Regions from separate parts of the Lysinibacillus sp. Y5S-8 genome, predicted to be linked through region 3. Evidence: a T-box and tRNA genes for the amino acid it is inferred to sense, from the RefSeq annotation. Region 3 holds a T-box; the other regions hold tRNA genes.
What was found. A T-box is a leader RNA that pairs with one kind of tRNA and senses whether it is charged. The one in region 3 lies ahead of trpS (tryptophan--tRNA ligase), so its partner is inferred to be a tRNA-Trp.

Region 1: it has a tRNA-Trp gene. The T-box ahead of trpS (tryptophan--tRNA ligase) is inferred to sense a tRNA for this amino acid. The anticodon was not compared.
Region 2: it has a tRNA-Trp gene. The T-box ahead of trpS (tryptophan--tRNA ligase) is inferred to sense a tRNA for this amino acid. The anticodon was not compared.

The regions. Positions count from the first base shown of each region.
Region 1 covers NZ_CP145889.1:3,932,468-3,935,715, reverse strand. The annotation lists rRNA gene V6670_RS19310 (23S ribosomal RNA) at 1-430, shown strand, start outside; rRNA gene rrf (5S ribosomal RNA) at 544-659, shown strand; tRNA gene V6670_RS19300 (tRNA-Asn) at 676-752, shown strand; tRNA gene V6670_RS19295 (tRNA-Ser) at 758-849, shown strand; tRNA gene V6670_RS19290 (tRNA-Glu) at 874-948, shown strand; tRNA gene V6670_RS19285 (tRNA-Val) at 964-1,039, shown strand; tRNA gene V6670_RS19280 (tRNA-Met) at 1,066-1,140, shown strand; tRNA gene V6670_RS19275 (tRNA-Asp) at 1,144-1,219, shown strand; tRNA gene V6670_RS19270 (tRNA-Phe) at 1,236-1,308, shown strand; tRNA gene V6670_RS19265 (tRNA-Thr) at 1,321-1,396, shown strand; tRNA gene V6670_RS19260 (tRNA-Tyr) at 1,406-1,489, shown strand; tRNA gene V6670_RS19255 (tRNA-Trp) at 1,503-1,576, shown strand; tRNA gene V6670_RS19250 (tRNA-His) at 1,589-1,664, shown strand; tRNA gene V6670_RS19245 (tRNA-His) at 1,700-1,775, shown strand; tRNA gene V6670_RS19240 (tRNA-Gln) at 1,793-1,867, shown strand; tRNA gene V6670_RS19235 (tRNA-Gly) at 1,872-1,946, shown strand; tRNA gene V6670_RS19230 (tRNA-Cys) at 1,955-2,028, shown strand; tRNA gene V6670_RS19225 (tRNA-Leu) at 2,075-2,155, shown strand; gene V6670_RS19220 (hypothetical protein) at 2,361-2,600, shown strand; gene V6670_RS19215 (GHKL domain-containing protein) at 2,873-3,248, opposite strand, start outside.
Region 2 covers NZ_CP145889.1:255,487-258,734, reverse strand. The annotation lists tRNA gene V6670_RS01250 (tRNA-Glu) at 27-98, opposite strand; tRNA gene V6670_RS01245 (tRNA-Asn) at 100-176, opposite strand; tRNA gene V6670_RS01240 (tRNA-Ile) at 184-257, opposite strand; tRNA gene V6670_RS01235 (tRNA-Gly) at 262-335, opposite strand; tRNA gene V6670_RS01230 (tRNA-Phe) at 342-417, opposite strand; tRNA gene V6670_RS01225 (tRNA-Ser) at 422-514, opposite strand; tRNA gene V6670_RS01220 (tRNA-Ala) at 528-603, opposite strand; tRNA gene V6670_RS01215 (tRNA-Pro) at 619-695, opposite strand; tRNA gene V6670_RS01210 (tRNA-Arg) at 711-787, opposite strand; tRNA gene V6670_RS01205 (tRNA-Lys) at 806-878, opposite strand; tRNA gene V6670_RS01200 (tRNA-Gln) at 893-967, opposite strand; tRNA gene V6670_RS01195 (tRNA-His) at 977-1,052, opposite strand; tRNA gene V6670_RS01190 (tRNA-Trp) at 1,100-1,173, opposite strand; tRNA gene V6670_RS01185 (tRNA-Tyr) at 1,178-1,261, opposite strand; tRNA gene V6670_RS01180 (tRNA-Thr) at 1,269-1,344, opposite strand; tRNA gene V6670_RS01175 (tRNA-Asp) at 1,354-1,429, opposite strand; tRNA gene V6670_RS01170 (tRNA-Met) at 1,433-1,507, opposite strand; tRNA gene V6670_RS01165 (tRNA-Val) at 1,534-1,609, opposite strand; rRNA gene rrf (5S ribosomal RNA) at 1,621-1,736, opposite strand; rRNA gene V6670_RS01155 (23S ribosomal RNA) at 1,803-3,248, opposite strand, start outside.
Region 3 covers NZ_CP145889.1:765,075-768,322, reverse strand. The annotation lists gene spxA (transcriptional regulator SpxA) at 113-508, opposite strand; T-box leader at 999-1,221, shown strand; gene trpS (tryptophan--tRNA ligase) at 1,338-2,327, shown strand; gene V6670_RS03535 (hypothetical protein) at 2,329-2,550, opposite strand; gene fabF (beta-ketoacyl-ACP synthase II) at 2,657-3,248, opposite strand, start outside.

The DNA.
Region 1 (3,248 bases), 1.5 Mb from region 3:
GAGTCCACATCGACGGGGAGGTTTGGCACCTCGATGTCGGCTCATCGCATCCTGGGGCTGTAGTCGGTCCCAAGGGTTGGGCTGTTCGCCCATTAAAGCGGTACGCGAGCTGGGTTCAGAACGTCGTGAGACAGTTCGGTCCCTATCCGTCGTGGGCGTAGGAAATTTGAGAGGAGCTGTCCTTAGTACGAGAGGACCGGGATGGACACACCGCTGGTGTACCAGTTGTCTTGCCAAAGGCATCGCTGGGTAGCTATGTGTGGACGGGATAAGTGCTGAAAGCATCTAAGCATGAAGCCCCCCTCAAGATGAGATTTCCCATTACGCAAGTAAGTAAGATCCCTCAAAGACGATGAGGTAGATAGGTTCGAGGTGGAAGTGTGGTGACACATGGAGCTGACGAATACTAATCGATCGAGGACTTAACCAAAATGTTTGAACCATTCAATGAACCGTTTATCCAGTTTTGAAAGAATAAAAAACATTATAATATACTTGTAATTTTGATAAAATATGCTATAATAAGTATTGTCTTTCAAATAGTCTAGTGATGATGGCAAAGAGGTCACACCCGTTCCCATACCGAACACGGAAGTTAAGCTCTTTAGCGCCGATGGTAGTTGGGGGCTTCCCCCTGTGAGAGTAGGACGTCGCTAGGCTATATACTAAAATCATTCCGAAGTAGCTCAGTTGGTAGTAGCACCTGACTGTTAATCAGGTTGTCGCAGGTTCGAGTCCTGCCTTCGGAGCCATTCTTGGAGAGTTGTCCGAGTGGCCGAAGGAGCACGATTGGAAATCGTGTAGGCGGTTAACACTGTCTCAAGGGTTCAAATCCCTTACTCTCCGCCAGCACTTTGATTTATTCCAAAAGTTGGCCCCTTGGTCAAGTGGTTAAGACACCGCCCTTTCACGGCGGTAACACGGGTTCGAATCCCGTAGGGGTCACCATTTAAATACCCAGATGGAGGATTAGCTCAGCTGGGAGAGCATCTGCCTTACAAGCAGAGGGTCGGCGGTTCGAGCCCGTCATCCTCCACCATTATTTTTACAATAGTATATGATTATCGCGGGGTGGAGCAGTGGTAGCTCGTCGGGCTCATAACCCGAAGGTCGTTGGTTCAAATCCGGCCCCCGCAACCAAATGGTCCCGTGGTGTAGCGGTTAACATGCCTGCCTGTCACGCAGGAGATCGCCGGTTCGATCCCGGTCGGGACCGCCATTTATTTTAATAACAAGGGTCAGTAGCTCAGTTGGTAGAGCATTAGATTGAAGCTCTAAGTGTCGGCGGTTCGATTCCGTCCTGACCCATCATGTTTTTTTGCCGGTGTAGCTCAGTTGGTAGAGCAACTGACTTGTAATCAGTAGGTCGTGGGTTCGACTCCTATCGCCGGCACCATGTATTCCCGGAGGGGTAGCGAAGTGGCTAAACGCGGCGGACTGTAAATCCGCTCCTTAGGGTTCGGCGGTTCGAATCCGTCCCCCTCCACCAGTTTTATTATTATAGGGGCATAGTTCAACGGTAGAATAGAGGTCTCCAAAACCTTTGGTGTGGGTTCGATTCCTACTGCCCCTGCCAATTAATTTTATGGCGATTGTGGCGAAGTGGTTAACGCACCGGATTGTGGTTCCGGCATTCGTGGGTTCGATTCCCATCAGTCGCCCCATTTAAAATAAAATTAATAAAAATCATAATATAATGGCGATTGTGGCGAAGTGGTTAACGCACCGGATTGTGGTTCCGGCACTCGTGGGTTCGATTCCCATCAGTCGCCCCATTTATATAATTATCTTTTGGGGTATAGCCAAGCGGTAAGGCAACGGATTTTGATTCCGTCATGCCCTGGTTCGAATCCAGGTACCCCAGCCATTTTGCGGAAGTAGTTCAGTGGTAGAACACCACCTTGCCAAGGTGGGGGTCGCGAGTTCGAACCTCGTCTTCCGCTCCAACTTCGATGGCGGCATAGCCAAGTGGTAAGGCACAGGTCTGCAACACCTTTATCACCGGTTCAAATCCGGTTGCCGCCTCCATATTTTAATTCGAATCGGTGTATCCGATTTTTTTTATCTCCATTATGCCGGTGTGGCGGAATTGGCAGACGCGCACGACTCAAAATCGTGTTCCTTTGGAGTGTCGGTTCGACCCCGACCACCGGTATCACTAGATTAATTTACGTTACGATTAAAAAGTTAAGAAAGCTCATAAACCTTGATATAACAGGGTTTATGAGCTTTTTGCATTGTTGATAATACGATAGAAAACGATAAGAATTGATTTTGTTTTACACAAGCTGTTATCCAAAAAGGGTTTTATGAAAGGTTGTAGAATTCTTTTAAATAATATGTTCTAAAGGGGGATGAAGATGGAGTTTAAGGATTATTTGATGCAGGAGTATAATATTAGCGAAAGTTCTGCAAAGGACTATGTAGGGCGTTTTAACGGTATTATCAATAGAGGATTGTATAATGGAGAAGATAAAATGACTAACACTCTAAAAGAAGCTATTGAAAAAGAATTTCCTAATTCAAAAAAACATTATTCCCTTACACTTGAAAGGTATATTAAATATAAAAAAGAGAATAAACTAAAAGCTCACGTGTAGAAAAACAAACGTAAGCTTATGACGAATTAGTTATACTTGTGCAATAGGAGATGTTAATCACTACTTATTATACATTTCTGTAAAAGTTTCGAATGCTATTTGATCATTTTCTTCAATTCTTTCTTTTAGAATGTGTGCATTTCGTTGAAAAACGGGTATTGAATACATATAACACTAGCTTCTCCTCCATTGATACAGCCTCCTATAAACAGAATATTTCTAGTTTGTAAAATTTGGAGAATTTTGGATAAAAGTGTTCATTCCATTCTACTTTAGCTGTTACATTCATCTTCTTTTTCATATACATTGAGTAAAAGTATACTTACGATATACTGATTATCTTGAATCCATTGATTATAAATTCCACCATGCTCTTCTACAATTCTTTTCACATTTTTAATTCCTATTCCCTCGAATTGTCTATTCTTTCGAGTTTGAAGCTCCGCAGTATCAAATACATTTGAAATTTCTATAAGTAGGTTCTGATCAAATTGTTTGATAAGAAGTGAAATTTCTTTTTCTTTAGAATTTGATAAACGTAAGACTGCGTTTATAGAATTATCTATTAAATTACCTAGCACAACTGCAAAAATATCAGTATCTAATTTAATCCTTTCAGGAAAGAAAGATTTAACGTTTAAAGTTATT
Region 2 (3,248 bases), 510 kb from region 3:
AACACATATTTGTGCTACATGCTTGATGACCCGTACGGGATTCGAACCCGTGTTACCGCCGTGAAAGGGCGGTGTCTTAACCACTTGACCAACGGGCCGTGGCTCCGAAGGCAGGACTCGAACCTGCGACAACCTGATTAACAGTCAGGTGCTACTACCAACTGAGCTACTTCGGAATAATGATGGGCCTAAATGGACTCGAACCATCGACCTCACGCTTATCAGGCGTGCGCTCTAACCAGCTGAGCTATAGGCCCATTTTGGAGCGGGTGATGAGAATCGAACTCACGACATCAGCTTGGAAGGCTGAGGTTTTACCATTAAACTACACCCGCAAATAATGGTGGGTCAGGACGGAATCGAACCGCCGACACTTAGAGCTTCAATCTAATGCTCTACCAACTGAGCTACTGACCCAAAATGGAGGAGGTAGAGGGATTCGAACCCCCGCGCGGTGTTACCCGCCTGTCGGTTTTCAAGACCGATCCCTTCAGCCAGACTTGGGTATACCTCCAAAAATATTGAACTGGTGGAGCCTAGCGGGATCGAACCGCTGACCTCCTGCGTGCAAGGCAGGCGCTCTCCCAGCTGAGCTAAGGCCCCATTTAACATAAAAAATGGTCGGAATGACAGGATTCGAACCTACGACCCCTTGGTCCCAAACCAAGTGCTCTACCAAGCTGAGCTACATTCCGAAAACATAAATTTATTGGCGCGCCCGACAGGAGTCGAACCCATAACCTTCTGATCCGTAGTCAGACGCTCTATCCAATTGAGCTACGGGCGCAATATTCATTAAAAACGATGAGCCATGAAGGACTCGAACCTTCGACCCTCTGATTAAAAGTCAGATGCTCTACCAACTGAGCTAATGGCTCGTAAAAAAGAAAAATGGCTGGGGTACTAGGATTCGAACCTAGGCATGACGGAATCAAAATCCGTTGCCTTACCGCTTGGCTATACCCCAATTTGAAAATGGGGCGACTGATGGGAATCGAACCCACGAATGTCGGAACCACAATCCGATGCGTTAACCACTTCGCCACAATCGCCACTATATAAATTATAACAGCTGTATATGAACGAGTACCTCAATACCTGGCAGGGGCAGTAGGAATCGAACCCACACCAAAGGTTTTGGAGACCTCTATTCTACCGTTGAACTATGCCCCTAAAATGGTGGAGGGGGACGGATTCGAACCGCCGAACCCTAAGGAGCGGATTTACAGTCCGCCGCGTTTAGCCACTTCGCTACCCCTCCAAGGGAATGGTGCCGGCGATAGGAGTCGAACCCACGACCTACTGATTACAAGTCAGTTGCTCTACCAACTGAGCTACACCGGCAAAAAAAAATGGCGGTCCCGACCGGGATCGAACCGGCGATCTCCTGCGTGACAGGCAGGCATGTTAACCGCTACACCACGGGACCATTTGGTTGCGGGGGCTGGATTTGAACCAACGACCTTCGGGTTATGAGCCCGACGAGCTACCACTGCTCCACCCCGCGATAATACTATACTGTTGTATAAATAATGGTGGAGGATGACGGGCTCGAACCGCCGACCCTCTGCTTGTAAGGCAGATGCTCTCCCAGCTGAGCTAATCCTCCACGAAAAATAAGCGAAGCGATGTCCTACTCTCACAGGGGGAAGCCCCCAACTACCATCGGCGCTAAAGAGCTTAACTTCCGTGTTCGGTATGGGAACGGGTGTGGCCTCTTTGCCATCATCACTTCACTTATTCAGTTGAAAGAGTTGTTCTTTCAAAACTGGATAAACGTGCATTGAATGTTTCAAACGTTTTTGGTTAAGTCCTCGATCGATTAGTATTCGTCAGCTCCATGTGTCACCACACTTCCACCTCGAACCTATCTACCTCATCGTCTTTGAGGGATCTTACTTACTTGCGTAATGGGAAATCTCATCTTGAGGGGGGCTTCATGCTTAGATGCTTTCAGCACTTATCCCGTCCACACATAGCTACCCAGCGATGCCTTTGGCAAGACAACTGGTACACCAGCGGTGTGTCCATCCCGGTCCTCTCGTACTAAGGACAGCTCCTCTCAAATTTCCTACGCCCACGACGGATAGGGACCGAACTGTCTCACGACGTTCTGAACCCAGCTCGCGTACCGCTTTAATGGGCGAACAGCCCAACCCTTGGGACCGACTACAGCCCCAGGATGCGATGAGCCGACATCGAGGTGCCAAACCTCCCCGTCGATGTGGACTCTTGGGGGAGATAAGCCTGTTATCCCCGGGGTAGCTTTTATCCGTTGAGCGATGGCCCTTCCATGCGGAACCACCGGATCACTAAGCCCGTCTTTCGACCCTGCTCGACTTGTAGGTCTCGCAGTCAAGCTCCCTTGTGCCTTTACACTCTACGAATGATTTCCAACCATTCTGAGGGAACCTTTGGGCGCCTCCGTTACCTTTTAGGAGGCGACCGCCCCAGTCAAACTGTCCGCCTGACACTGTCTCCTGCCCCGCTAAGGGGCATGGGTTAGAATTTCAATACAACCAGGGTAGTATCCCACCGACGCCTCCTTCGAAGCTGGCGCTCCGAGATCTCTGGCTCCTACCTATCCTGTACAAGTTGTACCAAAATTCAATATCAGGCTACAGTAAAGCTCCACGGGGTCTTTCCGTCCTGTCGCGGGTAACCTGCATCTTCACAGGTACTATAATTTCACCGAGTCTCTCGTTGAGACAGTGCCCAGATCGTTACGCCTTTCGTGCGGGTCGGAACTTACCCGACAAGGAATTTCGCTACCTTAGGACCGTTATAGTTACGGCCGCCGTTTACTGGGGCTTCAATTCGCAGCTTCGCTTGCGCTAACCACTCCTCTTAACCTTCCAGCACCGGGCAGGCGTCAGCCCCTATACGTCACCTTACGGTTTTGCAGAGACCTGTGTTTTTGCTAAACAGTCGCCTGGGCCTATTCACTGCGGCTCTCATGCGCTTGCACGCTCAAGAGCACCCCTTCTCCCGAAGTTACGGGGTCATTTTGCCGAGTTCCTTAACGAGAGTTCTCTCGCACACCTTAGGATTCTCTCCTCGACTACCTGTGTCGGTTTGCGGTACGGGCACCTCTCACCTCGATAGAGGCTTTTCTTGGCAGTGTGAAATCAGGAACTTCGTCCATACGGACTCGCCATCACAGCTCAACGTTACAGTGTGCGGATTTGCCTACACACACGCCTTACTGCTTGGACGCGCATAACCAACAGCGCGCTTACCCTATCCTA
Region 3 (3,248 bases):
ATTATACTTCATATAGAAGGTTTTACATAAGTAAAACATAAAAAAATAGATGTCACAACATGCATTCCACATTTGTAACATCTACAATATATATTATTCAAAATGAGTAGGTTTAATTCACCATTCGTTGCGCTTCTTGAAGCTGATATGCTCGGACTTTTCGAGGTAGGAAGCGACGAATTTCATCTTCATTATAGCCAACTTGCAGACGTTTTTCGTCCAAAATAATTGGTCGGCGTAATAAACCAGGATACTCCTGAATTAATTCATATAAACGTTGTAGTGGTAAACTTTCAACATCCACATTTAATTTTTGAAATATTTTTGAACGAGTAGAAATGATTTCATCTGTCCCGTCTTCTGTCATACGTAAAATTTTTTTAATTTCACTAATACTTAGTGGCTCAGAAAATATATTACGTTCTGTATATGGAATTTCGTGCTCCTCTAACCAAGCTTTCGCTTTACGACAAGAGGTACAACTTGGTGATGTAAATAGGGTTACGATCATTCTGACACATCCTTTCATTTTGTAATCATTATCTATAAACCAGAACCAAAGTGTTAAATTAGAATTAATGTAAAGTAAAATACACAGTACCATTATACAGTACTCAGCTGTATTTGAATATAGTTCCAATAAAAAAAGACTGAACCCGTCACGAATTATTCTGTCTCTTTATACAGCTTTTAATAAAGCGTATTTCCTTCTATCTTATGTGCTACTACTAACATTCCCACTTTCAGTGCATTTTAAACATCCAAGCATGTATCTTAGTTGTTCTCATTTAAAAAGATTAAACGAGAAAATTGTCAATTTGACGTGTACACCTAAACACAATTTTAATAAAAAATTTTATATTTATAACAAAATTACACAACAAAAAAAGCATATAATTTTTTCTCGAAAAAAACCACCGTCAAAAGTCTGACTTTACACAATGGAATCTTTATAATATAATTCTTTGCAATCAAATCAATTTGAATAATTTAAATTGAGAAAAACGCTGACGAAGAGTAGTACATATGTTCATTTCACGTTTAGAGAGTCTGTGGTTGCTGCAAACAGATCGTGGAGACATGTGGAATGGACTTCCGAGTTAGCTTTGTGAACGCTGTTAGAAGCTATTAGCAGAGCTCGTCCCTTCACGTTACGAAGCTGAGTGGCCTTTTAGGCAAGCTGGGTGGTACCGCGGATTCAAAACATCATTCGTCCCTTCATTAGAAAAAATCTAATGAGGACGCATGATGTTTTTTTGTCTTTATCGTGAGGTAGAAAAGTGAGCAAAACGCCGCTGACAACCATCATGGAATTTGAATTCGAGGAGGAACTTTTAATGACAACTATTTTTTCAGGCGTACAGCCTACAGGAATCGTTACTTTAGGGAACTATTTAGGAGCATTCAAGCAATTCCCTGCACTACAAGACGAAGGAAATGCTATTTATTGTATTGTTGATCAGCATGCGATCACGGTTGCCCAGGATCCTAAAGAATTACGTGAAAGCATTCGTAAGCTGGCAGCTACCTATATTGCTACTGGCATCGACCCTAAAAAATCTACGTTATTCATTCAATCAGAGGTGCCAGCGCATGCTCAGGCAGGATGGATGTTACAATGTGTTGCGTCTATCGGGGAGCTAGAACGTATGACACAGTTTAAAGATAAATCACATGGTAAAGAAAGCGTTTCTGCTGCTCTTTTAACATATCCACCGTTAATGGCTGCAGACATTCTACTTTACAACACAAACATTGTCCCTGTCGGCGATGATCAGAAGCAGCATATCGAGCTAACTCGTGACCTTGCAGAACGTTTTAATAAACGCTTTGGTGACGTTTTAACAATTCCAGAAATTCAATTACCAAAAGCAGGCGCTCGTATTAAATCCTTACAAGAGCCAACAAAGAAAATGAGTAAATCTGACCCTAATACGAAAGCGACAATCCGTTTGCTAGATACGGCAAAGGACATTGAGAAAAAAATTAAATCAGCGGTTACGGATTCTGATGGTATTGTTGCATTTGATGTAGAAAATAAACCAGGTGTCTCAAATTTATTGACAATCGAATCGGCTATTTCTGGTATAGCCATTGAAGATTTAGTCAAAAAATATGAAGGAATTGGTTATGGTGGATTCAAGCAAGGTGTTGCAACAGCTGTTATCGAACATCTAACACCAATTCAAGAAAAATTCTATCATTTAGTAGAATCCTCTGAATTAGATGTCATCTTAGATGAAGGTGCTGAAAAGGCGAATGCGATTGCCAGTGCTACATTAAAACGCATGGAAGATGCAATGGGTCTCGGCCGCACACGTCGCTAATTTATGGCTTGTCTGTGGAGCGATCAAAGCCTAAATCAAGCACAACAGCACAAATGATAATGCAGGCTCCTACCGCCATATAAAATTCTGTTGTTTGAAAAATAAATTTGAAAACAACCTTCCAGGAATAACCTAATGTTCGATAATTTAAATACAATATGAGATTCCCTACAGAGAGGATCATTAAGCCATAGCTTACTAAAAATAAAAAGAGACGAAACACAGTAGAGGCATCCTTTCTATTTCTTCTTACTTATCATTTATTCACAAAACTATAAAAAAAGACGTCAGCCGTTTAAATTAGGCTGACGTTTTTTTAAGTTTATATATTATGCTTCATATTTTTTGAATAGGAGACTGGCATTGTGACCACCAAAACCAAGAGAATTACTCATCGCATATTGAATGTTTGCTTCTCTTGCTTCGTTTGGAACATAATCTAAATCACATTCTGGATCTGGATCTACTAAATTAATTGTTGGAGGTAAAATGCCTTCTTTTAAGGCTAATGCTGTGAAAATCGCTTCCACACCACCAGCTGCTCCTAATAAGTGACCTGTCATAGACTTTGTGGAGCTCATAGCAAGCTTATACGCATGATCACCAAAAGTAGTTTTAACAGCTTGTGTTTCAAATAAATCATTATAAGGTGTGCTAGTACCATGTGCATTAATATAATCAACTTGTGATGGATCAACTCCACCATCTGTCAATGCTTGCATCATTGCACGTGCTGCACCCTCACCCTCTGGAGCTGGAGCCGTAATGTGATGCGCATCACCTGTTGCACCATAACCTAAAACTTCAGCATAGATTTTAGCGCCACGAGCTTTTGCATGTTCATACTCTTCTAGAATAACGATACCAGCGCCTTCTCCGATAATAAAGCCATCGCGGTTTTTATCAAATGGACGGCATGCT